2 linked regions of the Pleomorphomonas sp. T1.2MG-36 genome follow. Each later gene encodes a partner of the first gene's protein in a complex. Links are inferred from orthologs where the notes say so. Each region holds a gene or a part of one and is shown in the gene's direction. Other genes may lie near its edges. The genes, in order: QQZ18_RS14940 and QQZ18_RS12250.

Region 1 (6,829 bases):
AGGCGTTGACCTCGGCGCGGCCGTCGCCCATCCACGCATCCTCGATCCGAGTGTCGCCATAGACCTTGGGGCCGTTGAGGCGCAGGCCGAGGGCGCCGGCCATCGCCGCTTCGGGCCAGCCGGCGTTGGGCGACTTGTGACGACGGGCATCGCGGTCGATCGCCCGGACGGCCGAAGCGGCCGAGGCGCTGTCGTCGGCAAGCGCGGCCACGACGATCGCCCAGGCGGTGAGGCGCGAGGCCGGCAGGTTGACGAGGTCGTCGAGTCTCGCCGAGGCCCAGCCGAAGGCGAGATGGCGCGGCGTCTTGTGCCCGATCATCGAATCGGCGGTGTTGATCGCCTTGTAGGCGGCCGCCCCAGGCAAGCCCAGAACCGCCATCCAGAACAGCGGCGCCGTCACACCGTCCGAGAAGCTCTCGGCAAGACTCTCGATGGCGGCGCGGCAGACGCCGGCGGCATCGAGGTGGGCCGGATTGCGGCCGACGATCCGGCCGACGGCCAGACGGCCCGCCTCAAGACCGCCTTGCCGCATGGCGTCGGCGACGGCCGCGACATGAACATACAGGCTGCGAGCGGCAAGCAGCGTCGAACCGACGATGGCGGCAAGGCAAGGTCCCGCGATCGGGCCGGCGAGCCCAACGAGCGATCCGATTGCCGCAGCGACGAGAGCACTGGCGGCCACGTTGACGGCAGCGGCGAGGACACCGTTCAACCGGCGCCGGTCGGCATCGAGATCCTCGCGATTGAGCGTACGGTCGAGAAAGCCGATCAGCGTGCCCATCCAGGTGACGGGATGCCCGATCAGTCGGAAAACGAAGTCCGGATAGCCGGTTGCCACTTCGAACACGAGGGCCAGCAAGGCAACAAGAAGAAACTCAAGCGGGACCATTTCAGCTTCTCTTCCGGAGCGGCAGCCGCGCAGCCCTAGGCACGCGCCGGACCTTTTCTGTCACGCCTCCGGTCGTTCCGGAAGCCCCGACGCCGCACCGATACCCGCTGATTCGACACTTCCGGTCGTTTGCCCGCAAAAAATGTGTCCGTCGCGGTATTCCGCAGAATACCTACCAAGGAAATTCTATCTATGGTTGATATTGTGAGGCCAATATCCGTGAGCGAGTCTCGGCGTTTAGTCGCCGCGAAAAGCTAAAACTGGAAATTGTGATTCATTTCAAGACTCTACTATGACGTCCGTCAAGACATGCCGCCCAGTGTTCTTTCAGCATTGAGCAAGGGCAAGACCTTCCGGGGGAAAACGTATGATTCAACAAATGACAAGGAAGACTCGTAGAAACCAGTATCCTTAATTTCCGGCCCAGCCCAAAGGGCAGCGGAGAGCGGAATCCACTTCAGTTTTCGGTAACAAATCCATGCGTGTACTGCGGCACATCAGGTCCATGGATGGGTGTGTCCAGTACCGCCTGTAGATTGTAAAGAGTCTAAGTTGCCGTCGCTCGAACAACGCCAGATTTCTTTTGACCTGACCGCCGTGCTGGATGCAGCAGCGGTCCGGGATCTCCACGCCCAGATCGAGCCTCTCGTTTCCGAGACCACCTACCTGACGCTGAATGCCGCGGCCGTCGAACGCCTCGGCACTCAAGCCGTTCAGCTTCTTGTTGCAACCGCCCGCGCGATCGAGATGAACGGCGGCCGGCTCGCGATCGTGAATATCACGCCAACCTTTCGCGAAGCCTATGCCGACCTCGGCCTTCTCGCCGAACTCGACGCCCGGAGCGCCCTAAATGCCGAGAAAGATACTTACGGTTGACGATTCCAGGACCATGCGCGACATGGTCTCCTATACGTTGAAGGGGGCTGGTTTCGAGGTTCTGGAGGCTGAGGACGGGGTGAAGGCCCTCGGCGTTCTCGCCAACACCCGTGTCGACCTGATCATCACCGACATCAACATGCCCAACATGGACGGCGTGACGCTGGTCAAGCGCGTGCGCGCCGGCGGGAACCACGCATCGACGCCGATCCTGATTCTGACCACGGAGTCGGGCGACGACAGAAAGGCCAGCGGCAAGGCGGCCGGGGCAACGGGTTGGATCGTCAAGCCCTTCGCGCCGGAGAAGCTTCTCTCCGTCGTCAACAAGGTCTGCCCCGCCTGACCCTTCTGGACGGCCGTCATGTCAACTCCAAGCTTCGGCTCCGACGAACTCGCCCAGTTCCGCAGGACATTCTTCGAGGAATGCACGGAACTGTTGGCCGACCTTGAGGAACGTCTCGGGGCGCTCGCCGCTTTCTCCAGCGACGTCGAGGGACTCAACGCCATTTTCAGGGCTGTCCATTCGGTGAAGGCGGGCGCCGGCGCCTTCGGCTACACCGTGCTGGTCGGTTTCGCACACCGCTTCGAAGCGCTTCTCGACCGGCTGCGCGACGGCAAGGCCGATCTCGACGAACGCACGCTCGCCGCCCTCGTCGCCGCCGCCGACGTCTTTTCCGCCCTGGTCGACCTCGCGCGTCAGGGCGAGACGCCGGCCGACGACTTCGGCGCCGACGTCGCCGAGGAGCTCTGCGCGCTGCTCGATGGCGAGGCGATGCCGGCGTCCGTCGCCCGGCCGACCACGAGCGCCCTCCCAGCACCACCGACGGCGGAAAGAACCTATCGCATCGTCTTCCGGCCCAACGCCGAGCTGTTCCGCCACGCCAACGAGCCGCTCTATCTGATCCGCGAGCTGAAAGGGCTCGGCACGCTGACCGTCGACTGCGACCTCAGCCGCCTGCCGCCCTTCGACGCGTTCACTGTCGACGATGCCTATCTCGGCTGGACGATGACGCTGCGCGCCAGCTGTTCGCCGGCCGCCATCGCCGAGGTGTTCGAATTCGTCGACGACGAGTGCGAACTGATCATCGAGGAAGTAGGTACCGCTCCGGCCGAGCCGGAGGAAGCCGTAGCTGTCGCCGTCCCGGAGGTCATGGCGACGACCATCTCGGGTCCGTCTCCGGAGACCAAGCCTGCCGAAAGCAAGCCATCGGACAGCAAGGGGGCCGGCAAGTCCGGTTCGATCTCGTCGATCCGCGTCGACCTCTACCGCGTCGACCGGCTCGTCAACATGGTGGGCGAGCTGGTCATCGCCCAGGCGATGCTGGCCCAGCAGTTCACCGAAAGCCACGACCAGGACGACCCGGGCGCTCTTCAGGGCTTCGAGCATCTGGCCGGCCTGACGCGAGAGCTGCAGGAATGCGTGATGGCCATTCGCATGCAGCCGGTGAAGTCGGTGTTCTCTCGCATGCCGCGCCTCGTCCGCGACGTCGGGCACAAGACCGGCAAGGACGTCAGGCTCGAAATGGCCGGCGAGCAGACCGAGGTCGACAAGACGGTGATCGAGGAGCTTGCGGACCCCCTCACCCACATGATCCGCAACGCCGTCGACCACGGCATAGAGGACGTGGCGACGCGCCTTGCCGCCGGCAAGCCGGCCGAGGGCGTCATCCGTCTGTCGGCCCAGCATGCGGGCTCCAACATCCTGATCCATGTCGAGGACGACGGTGCCGGGCTCGACCGGGACCGCCTGCTGGCCAAGGCCATCGACAAGGGCATCGTGCCGGCGAGCGCCAAGCTGTCCCCCGAGGAAATCGATGAGCTGATCTTCGCGCCGGGCTTCTCGACGGCCGCCGCCGTGACCGACGTCTCGGGCCGCGGCGTCGGCATGGACGTCGTCCGGCGCAACGTCCAGGCGCTTGGTGGGCGCGTGCAGGTGATGTCGACGCCCGGCAAGGGCACGCGCTTCACGCTGGTCATCCCGCTGACTCTCGCCGTCCTCGACGGCATGGTCGTGGCCGTCGGCTGGGAGAAGTACATCCTTCCCCTCACCTCGATCGTCGAATCCTTCCGTCCCGGACGCGGCCAGATCCGCGTCATTCCCGGCGGCGGCGAGGTGGTGTCCATTCGCGGCGAGTTCGTCCGCATGATCCATCTTGCCCGCGTGTTCGGCGTTTCCGAAGCGGTTTCCGACCCATGCCAGGGCCTGGTCGTGCTGCTCGAACTGGCCAACGGCGGCAAGCTCGGCGTGGTGGTCGACGAACTGATCGGCCAGCAGCAGGTGGTGATCAAGTCCCTGCAAGACAACTACGATCCGGTCCCGGGGATCTCCGGCGCCACCATTCTCGGCAACGGACGCGTCGCGCTCATCGTCGACATCGAAGAACTCACCCGCCTTCATGACCGATCCGCCCGTATCGCCGACACGACACGGCAACCGATCGCTGCCAACGCCTGACCTCACGGAGCCTTCTCCATGGCAGAACCGCAAGATCTTCCCAACACCGGTCCCGACGCCTCCGTGGCGCAGGCGCGACAGTTCATTTCCTTCCGCGTCGGCGACGACGAGTTCGCCATCGACATCATGGCCGTTCGCGAGATCAAGGGGTGGACCGAGACAACCGTCCTACCGAACCAGCAGGACTACATGCTCGGGGTGCTCAACCTTCGCGGCACGATCGTACCGATCTTCGATCTTCGCTGCCGCTTCGGACTCGGTCTCACGACGGCCACCCGCAGTCACGTCGTCATCATCGTGGCGATCAGTGGCCGGCTGCTCGGCCTGCTGGTCGATGCCGTTTCGGACATCCTGACCGTCAATGCCGCCGATATCCGGCCGGTACCCGACGTCGACCAGCCGATCGACAATGCCTTCCTCGCCGGCATCATCCCCGTCGGCGACGGCATGGTCGTACTCCTCAGCCTCGAAAATCTCTTCGCCAATCACGGCCCGGCCAACGCCGCCATCGCCGCCTGAACCAGCTCTCCAGGAACTGACATCATGTCACTCACCTCGCTGAAACTTCGTACCAAGATCGGCTTGATCGTCGCGCTGATGAGCCTGCCGATCGTCATCCTCGGCTGGCTCTACGTCAGCAAGAGCGAGGAAGGCGTGGCCGCTGCACGGACAGAAACCGCCGGCGTCACCTATGCCGTCGCCGTCTGGGAATCCATCCGGGGACTCGCCGTCTCCGCGCTTGACGACGCGGCGCCTCCCGCCACGGTTCTTTCAAACGTTCCCGACCTGCAGGGGCTTGGCAGCGCCAACGATGCCGCGTTCGGCATAGCCAAGGAGGCGAGTGCCTTCACAAGCGCTCTCGCGAGCTATGATTGGCCGCGCAGCCACATCCCGTTCGACGAGCGACTGCCCCAGTCGGTCAACGCCGGCCTCGACCTCATGGCGGCCATCTCCAACGGTTCGGGTCTCGCCGTCGATACCGAGGTCGACCACAACTATCTCGGCCAAGCCCTCATGAACCGCGTCCCGCGCGTACTCTGGTACCGCGTGGCGATCACCGGCAAGATCCGTGCGATGTCGCGGTCCAGCTCCGTCTCGGTTGCCGATCTCGGGCTGCTGAAGTCGCAGATCGCCCTTTTCAAGGAGGCTTCGGACGGTGCCACGGCCGCTCTGCAGGTCGCCAAGTCCTACAGCACCGACGGCCGCATCGAGAGCCTCAACGAGCAGATCGGCGCCTTCGTCGACATCGCGCCCCATTTCGTGAGCGAGGCGGAAGCGGTCGCCACCGCCTTCGAGACGGCCTCCACGCCGCAAAGCGTAAGCATCTCCAGCTTCATGGACGCCACCAAGGCGCAGGCGCAGGCCAGCCAGGCCCTCTGGCACAGCGGCGCCACCACGCTGACCGCCATGCTCGATGACCATGCCGCCGGGCTGCGCAGCGCCCTGTTCACGACGCTCGCCGTGATACTGGCGGCCGTCGTCGTGGCCCTCGCCGCCAGCATCTTCTTCTCCTTGCAGATCACCCGCGGTGTCGGGCGCATGATCGGCTACATGCACCGGATCACCGCCGGCGACTACGAGTTCGAGGTCGAAGGCGCCGATCGCAAGGACGAGATCGGCACCATCGCCGGCGCCGTGTCGATATTCCGCGAGAACGGTCGCCAGGTTGCCGAGCTCACCGCCAACTACAAGGGACAGGCCGACGCCATCCGCCTGTCGCAATCGGTGCTGGAACTGGCGATGGACGGCACTGTCGTCGACGCCAACGAGATCTTCTGCCGGATCTTCGGCTACACGATCGACGAGATCCGGGGCAAGCCGGCTGCGATGTTCGCCGATGCCGCTTCCCGGGAGAGCGCCGAATACAAGCTGATGTGGGAGAGCCTGCAGCGTGGCGAGCACGTCACCGGCCAGTACAAGCGCGTCGGCAAGGGCGGCCGGGAGGTCTGGCTCGAGGTGTCGTTCAACCCGATCATCGGTCTCGACGGCAAGCCGTTCAAGATCGTCCAGATCGCGACCGACGTGACCGCCCAGCGCCTGCAGTCGGCCGACTTCGAGGGACAGATCGCCGCCATATCCAAGGCGCAGGGCATCATCGAGTTCTCGCTGGACGGCAAGGTGCTCAATGCCAACGAGAACTTCCTCAACACGCTCGGCTACACGCTGGCCGAGATCAAGGGACAGCATCACTCGATCTTCGTCGAGCCGGCCTATCGCGCATCGGTCGACTACCGGATGTTCTGGGAGAAGCTCGGCCGCGGCGAATACGACACCAACCAGTACAAGCGCATCGGCAAGGGCGGCCGGGAGGTCTGGATCCAGGCGTCCTACAATCCGATCCTCGACATGAACGGCAAGCCGTTCAAGGTGGTCAAGTACGCCACCGACGTCACCGAGCAGGTGCGCTCGGCCGAGGCACTGCAGGCGGCGGTTCGCGAATCCAAGGAAGTGATCGAAGCCGCGCGTGGCAACGACCTCACCCGGCGCGTGCCGCTCGACGGCAAGACCGGCGAAATCGCCAACCTCTGCGAGGGCATCAACACGCTGCTCGATACCATGTCGACGGTCGTCGCCGACATGATGGACGCAGCGACCACCATCTCCAATGC
Region 2 (6,663 bases), 590 kb from region 1 along the record:
GGTTGCCGGGGATGGTCCAGGGCGTGGTGGTCCAGATGACGACGAAGGCGTCCGCGAGCTCGGCAACGTCCGACGTCACCGGGAACTTCACCCAGATGGTGTCCGACTGGTAGTCCTGATACTCGACCTCTGCCTCGGCAAGGGCGGTGCGCTCGACGACCGACCACATGACCGGCTTGGAGCCGCGATAGAGTTGGCCGGAAACGGCGAACTTCAACAGCTCGGTGGCGATCACGGCTTCCGAGGCGAAGGCCATGGTGGTGTAGGGGTTCTTGAAGTCGCCCTCGACGCCGAGGCGACGGAACTCCTCGGCCTGCACCCTGATCCAGCCTTCGGCATACTGGCGGCACTCGGCACGGAAGTCGTTGATCGGCACCTCGTCCTTGTTCTTGCCCTTGGCGCGATACTCCTCCTCGACCTTCCATTCGATCGGCAGGCCGTGGCAGTCCCAGCCGGGGACGTAGTTCGCATCGAAGCCCATCATCTGGCGCGAACGGGTGATGATGTCCTTCAGGATCTTGTTGAGCGCGTGGCCGATGTGCAGGTGGCCGTTGGCATAGGGAGGGCCATCGTGCAGGACGAACTTCTCGCGGCCCTTGGCGGTCTCGCGCAGCTTTTCGTAAAGCTTCATCTCATCCCAGCGCGCGATCAGCTTCGGCTCTTTCTCCGGTAGGCCGGCCCGCATGGGGAAGTCGGTGGCCGGGAGATTGAGGGTTGAAGAATAGTCGCGGGTCGGCGTCGCTTCGGACGTCGGGGCGGGCGTGTCGGTCATGGGGTATCTCGTCGGTGCAGCTGGATGAAGGGCTGGCCGGCCCGGTAACGTCGGCGATCGGCCAGAGTTCGGCTCCCGGTCCCTCGATTTCGCCGCCTCAGCGGCGGTCCATCGGGGCCGGGCCGATAATTCGCTCTCTGATCCGGCACGCTATGGTGCCGAAGGCTCGGATCCACATGGGCTGTTCCGACAGAAATGGCTGAGAGACGGCGCGACGCATGTCGCCATGGCGTGCCGGGGTCGAAGCCAACCGGAACGGCCGGCCCAAGCCCTTTGAATTCACCGAGAAGCTCTAGCGACAAAGCGCGGCGAAATAAAGAGTTCGCCGGCAGATTTCTCTGTCCGGCGAACCGTTCAGTCCGTCGATCGCCGCCGAACCAGCCCCTCAGGCTGCGGTGACGTTCGAGATGAAATGGCGCACCCGCAGGGAGAGGTTCGCCGCCTGTTGCGACAGATCGCCGGACGAGGCGAGCACCTGTGTTGCGGCGCCGGACGTTTCTTCCGCCGCCATCAGAACATCGCCGATGCTGGCCGAGGTGCGGCCGGTTTCAGCGGCGACGTCGTGGATGCGGTTCGATATCTCGCAGGTCGTCACGGCTTGCTCCTCGATGGCCGAAGCGATGGAAGCGCCGATCTCGTTGACCCTGCCGATGATCTCCGACACCCGCCGGATGGCTTCGACGGTGTTGCCCGTCGCGGCCTGAATGCGGGTGACCTGATCGCTGATCTGCGACGTGGCCTCTGAGGTCTGGCCGGCGAGGTTCTTCACCTCGGCTGCAACGATGGCAAAGCCGCGCCCCGCTTCGCCGGCGCGCGCCGCCTCGATGGTGGCGTTGAGGGCGAGGAGATTGGTCTGTGAGGCGATGCTGTCGATGAGCTGGATCACCTCGCCGATCTTCTCGGCCGTCGTGGCGAGATCGCCGACGGTGGAAGCCGCCTCGCGCGCCTCCCCGACCGCCTGCGCCGATATCTGGTGCGACTGGCTGATACCCCGGCCGATTTCACCGATCGACGCCGAGAGCTCTTCCGAGGCGGCAGCCACCGCCTGCACCTGCCCGGCGATCACTTCCGTCGCCTTGGCGACGCCTGTCGACTTGGTCGAGGTATTGGTCGCCGTGTCGGTCAGGGTGCCGGCCGCCGCCTGCAGCTCTTGCGCCGCCGACGATACAGTGGCGACGATTTCGCCGACGTTAGAATCGAAGGCGGCCATCAGCGCCCGCATTTCCTCGGCACGTTCGTGCCTCTGGCGGGCCTCTGCTTCGGCCGCCTCCTGGCGGAGCCGTTCGGCCTCGGCGAGCTTGCCCGCGAAGTCGGCGAGGGCGCGCGCCATGGATCCGATCTCGTTGCGGGCCGTCGTGTCGGATGAGCGGCTGTCGTACTTGCCCGCCGAAAGCCGACCCATCCACCCCTCGATCCGCCCGAGAGACTTCGACACATAGCGCCAGACGACCAAGGCGAAGCCGACAGCGGTGACCATCGCCAGGACAATGGTCAGGTAGGCGAGACGGTTCGAGGTGCTCCGGGCTGCCTCGGCCGTGGCATCGAGGCTGCCGCTGAGGTTCGCCGCTTCCGTGTCGATGGCTTCCACCTTCGGCTCAAGGGCGGCGTAGGCATCGGATACGACGTTCTGATCGGCCTGAACCGTATGCGCGGAGGCCGACCAAGCCTTGAAGGAGGCATTGTAGCCATCGGCAAGTCCGGCGAGTTGAGCCTTCTGGGCGTCGTCGAGGGACGATGCGGCGATCGCAGCCGAGAACTCGGCCATCACTTGCGCATGCTTTTCGAGCGAGGCATCATCCCGCCGCAGCATGAAGTCCTTCTCGTGGCGGCGCAGCAGCAGCATGCGGATCGTCTGATCCTTGTCGTTCAGTGCGCTGAAAGCCTTCTCGAGGCTATGCACCTTCTGACGAAGGTCGCCTTCAAGGCCGTCATCGGGCGTGAGGCCCATGGCGATGCGCGTCTCGGCCATCTTGGCAAAAGCGGCCCGATAAGCGGAGAGCGGTTGCTCGATGTCGGCGATCGTCGCCATGATCCGTTGATCGCCAAGGTGTTCCGCCTTGTCGCGCAGTTCCGCAAGCGCGCTTCCCGCTTCGCCGACCTGTGCCAGCGTCCGGTCGGAATAAGTCTTGTCCGACCGGAGCAGGAAATCCTTCTCCGTCCGCCGGATTTGCAACATCATTTCCTGGAAATGGGTGGCGCCCATCCCGACCTTGCGCCCGAGATCGGCGAGGCTGGTGGCGGTGTCCACCTTCTGGCCCATGTAGAACAGGTTGGCAGCGATCACCACAAAGCCGATGCCGGCGATGACCACACTAAGCAGAATCTGATGTCCTATGCGAATTTTACCAAGCATGACTGTAGCTCTTCCTGGGAGGTACGGTCATATTGGTGTTAACTTATTAAAAAATCGGCCGTTTCCCGGGAAAAATGCGATGTTTCCGCCCGTTATGAATCGCCTTGCCTGCCGCTCAAACCTGGGACGACCAGTTGGGCCAGAGCGCGCGGTCGAGCGCGGTGAACCCATCAAAGGCGTCGAGAAGCGTGCGCCCCTCCTCGGCATCTCTGTTCATCTGCTCGATCAGGCCGGCCACGTCGTCGAACTTCAGCTCCGGACGAAGATAGGAGACCGGCATGATGGTGATCGTCTTGCCGTAAAGATTGCCGGAGAAGTCGAACACGAACGTCTCGAACACCGGTGCGCCATTGTCGAAGGTCGGCCGGCGCCCCCAACTGGCCACACCGGCATGGCGGACACCGTCGATCTCGACGAAGACGGCATAGACGCCTTCCGAAAGCCTGACCTGGCTGGGCAGGCGGATGTTGGCCGTTGGAAAGCCTATGGTCCGTCCGCGCTTGTCGCCGTCGATGACGGTGCCTTCGAAGAACCAATGCCAACCGAGCAGGCCGGTCGCCTCGGCCGGCACGCCCTCGGCGAGGCGATCGCGCACCGTGCTTGAAGAGACGCTATAGCCGTCCTCCGTCTCGAACGGCGCGATGACGTCCACCGAGAAGCCGTGCCGCTCGCCGAGTTCGCGCAGCTTCTGCGGCGTACCGTGCCGCCCCTGCCCAAAATGGAAGTTCCAGCCGACCACGACGTGACGAATGTCGAGCTCGTCGACGAGAACCCTTTCGACGAACTCCTCGGGGCTCTGCGCGGCAAAGGCGGACGAGAAGGGAATGGAGACGAGTCCGTCGAGACCGAGGGCATCGACGAGGCGCGCCTTGATCGATGCCGGCGTCAGGCGAAACACCGGGTGTTCGGGGCGGAACACGTCGCGCGGATGCGGCTCGAATGTTACGGCCACGGCCGGAATGCCACGTTGCCGGGCCACGGTCAGAGCGGATCCCAGAACGGCCTGGTGACCGCGATGCACGCCATCGAAGTTGCCGATGGCGACGGCGCCTCCCCGAAGGGACGGAGAAACGGAATGACGATCGACGAACTGGAAGGAGGGCATGGATCTCTGGAGTCTGCTTTCGACGGGATGCCGTCGCGCCCGAACGGTGGCCCGGCGGCGCGGCGTGACCGTGCCTTCTGCTCCAGGCAAGGTCAAGCAGCTAAATGCCAGGATGGCCTCGCCACAGCGACGTCCTCGGGGCGCTCGATGACGAGGGGAAACTTCGGCATGGTTGGCAAAGCGTAAACCGATCGCGCCGAGATTTACGATAAACTTGGGAAAAAACCGCCAAACAGCGCCATAAAAACGATTCATTTGAAAAATGAAAAGTAAATCAAGCGTCTCGCTGAACAACTGAGGCCCAAATGGCCGGGGGTGCGAGAATTAACCGACTTTTCAGGTCCCCGTCGTATGGTTTCCTTCAAGCACGGGCCCCGTCAGGGACGTTCACCCGCCCGTGCATTGTGAGCTCGTCATCGAGGCGCGGGTGGCGTCGCGGCAGTGTGGAGTAAACGATGGCACTTGACACATCGATTCCGGTTCTGGTGGTCGACGATTACAAGACCATGATCCGAATCATCAGGAACCTCCTGAAGCAGCTCGGTTTCGAGGACGTGGACGAGGCTGCCGATGGCACAGAGGCCCTCGGCAAGATGAAGGAGCGCCGCTACGGTCTCGTGATCTCCGACTGGAACATGGAGCCCATGACCGGTTACGAGCTTCTGAAGCAGGTCCGCTCGGACTCATCGCTGTCGAAGACGCCATTCATCATGGTGACGGCCGAGTCCAAGACCGAAAACGTGATCGCCGCCAAGAAGGCCGGCGTGAACAACTATATCGTCAAGCCCTTCAATGCGCCGACGCTGAAGAGCAAGATCGAAGCCGTGTTCGGCGATTGACGCCATGAACGGGCCGGGAAAACGCGGAGCGGTGTTGCAGCCGCCTACCGCGAGCCCGGGGAGGCGCGGCGCTACCGATGCATTTACCGCAGGACCAAGACGTCCATACCGCCGCATCACTCGGGCGGGCGCCGTCGCGCACCCCAGAAAGAGATCTTTCGATGTCTGACATGTCTTCAGAGCACGTGGCCAAGATCATCGACTTCCTTCGCAACGGTCGCAAGACGGAGGACGTGTCGCTTGAAGACGTCATGCGTCTGGCCGAGCTGATGGCCGAAAGCTTCCAGTCCTTCTTCAAGACGATGGACCTCGCCATCTACGCCGAACTCGGCGAAATGGCCCGCGAGATCGCCAACATGAAGGAAGAGCTGGCGCTGCTTCGCCTCAGCGACATGCGCGATGAGCACATTCCCACCGCCGGGCGCGAACTCGATGCCATCGTCGAGGCGACCGAGGAAGCCACCAACACCATCATGTCGGCAGCCGAGGAAATAATGGCGGCCGACGCGGCGGACAGCGATGCCTATCAGGCGCTGGTGGGCGAGAAGGTGATCGACATCTTCCAGGCCTGCTCGTTCCAGGACATCACGGGACAGCGCATATCCAAGGTCGTCTCCACGCTGAACGCTCTCGACAAGCGCATCACCACACTGGTCGAGAAGCTGAAGATCTTGCGCATCACCGATGCGGCCGGTGGAGAGACGGATTCGGAGAAGCGCTCCCGCGAGCTGATGCTGCATGGCCCGCAGTTCAAGGGCGAGGGCGTCAGCCAGGACGACATCGACGCTTTCTTCTGATCGTCCATCAAGTGACGGCAATGAAAAGAGGCCCGGTCGGGCCTCTTCTCGTATCCGCTTACCAGGCAAGCCGTGGAATGGCGGCCCGTATGCCGAACCCTTCGGCTTCGAGCCGTTTGGCGAGCCGCGCCGGATCGGGACTGAGAAGGTCGCCGAAGTCGGGTCCGTGGATGCCGGCCGTTACCATCAGCACGTCGATCCCCTGACCCCATGCTCCCTTGATATCGGTAGGCAGGCCGTCGCCGATGGCAAGCACGCGGCGCTTTTCGACCGACCGGCCCTGGGCCCTGTCGATGGCGGCGAGCGCCGCGTCATAGACCGGCTTGTAGGGCTTGCCGATGATGGTGGTGTCGCCGCCGAGCTCGATGTAGAGCTGCGCCAGCGCACCGGCGCAATAGACGAGACGGTCGCCGCGCTCGACGACCACGTCGGGGTTGGCGCAATACATCTTGAGGCCACGCTCGACGAAGCGTGAGAACATCGGCCGATAGGTCTCGGCCGTCTCCGTCTCGTCGTCGAACAGCCCGGTGAGGGCCACGTACTCCGCGTCTTCCTCGCCGACCAGCTCGACGTCGAGCCCCTCGAACAGGCCCAGATTGTGCGACGGTCCGAGGTGGAACAGTCGTCGGCGCGGCTCGGTTTCGAACACTTTGCGGGCAACGGAGCCGGAGGTGACGATCTCGTCGTAGCTCTCCGGGCCGATGGCATACTGCCGGCTGAGGAGATCCTCGACCGCCTTTGCCGGGCGCGGCGCATTGGTGAGCAGCACGACCGCCTTGCCGAGCGCACGGAAGCGG

The links.
Region 2: the proteins of QQZ18_RS14940 (region 1) and QQZ18_RS12250 are in contact, whole or in part, in a solved structure (PDB 1A0O), measured with the Escherichia coli proteins. The link is inferred for Pleomorphomonas sp. T1.2MG-36 from one-to-one orthologs.

The regions. Positions count from the first base shown.
Region 1 is NZ_CATNLY010000023.1:758,561-765,389, forward strand. What follows is about bases 1,761-4,673. They hold QQZ18_RS14940 (chemotaxis protein CheA), read left to right. Parts: upstream 1,761-2,126; coding sequence 2,127-4,220; downstream 4,221-4,673. Other genes in these bases: QQZ18_RS14930 (STAS domain-containing protein), read left to right, coding at 1,761-1,765; QQZ18_RS14935 (response regulator), read left to right, coding at 1,761-2,108; QQZ18_RS14945 (chemotaxis protein CheW), read left to right, coding at 4,239-4,673. Outside these bases: adenosylcobinamide-phosphate synthase CbiB, read right to left, coding at 1-889; more of QQZ18_RS14930, read left to right, coding at 1,442-1,760; more of QQZ18_RS14935, read left to right, coding at 1,740-1,760; more of QQZ18_RS14945, read left to right, coding at 4,674-4,739; QQZ18_RS14950 (methyl-accepting chemotaxis protein), read left to right, coding at 4,764-6,829. UniProt on the Escherichia coli protein: Involved in the transmission of sensory signals from the chemoreceptors to the flagellar motors. CheA is autophosphorylated; it can transfer its phosphate group to either CheB or CheY.
Region 2 is NZ_CATNLY010000023.1:166,634-173,296, reverse strand. The notes cover bases 3,631-6,377. They hold QQZ18_RS12250 (response regulator), read left to right. Parts: upstream 3,631-4,685; coding sequence 4,686-5,069; downstream 5,070-6,377. Other genes in these bases: QQZ18_RS12240 (TIGR01459 family HAD-type hydrolase), read right to left, coding at 5,925-6,377; QQZ18_RS12245 (protein phosphatase CheZ), read left to right, coding at 5,231-5,866; QQZ18_RS12255 (bifunctional riboflavin kinase/FAD synthetase), read right to left, coding at 3,631-4,230. In the rest of the region: ileS (isoleucine--tRNA ligase), read right to left, coding at 1-772; QQZ18_RS12260 (methyl-accepting chemotaxis protein), read right to left, coding at 1,158-3,125; more of QQZ18_RS12255, read right to left, coding at 3,241-3,630; more of QQZ18_RS12240, read right to left, coding at 6,378-6,663. UniProt on the Escherichia coli protein: Involved in the transmission of sensory signals from the chemoreceptors to the flagellar motors.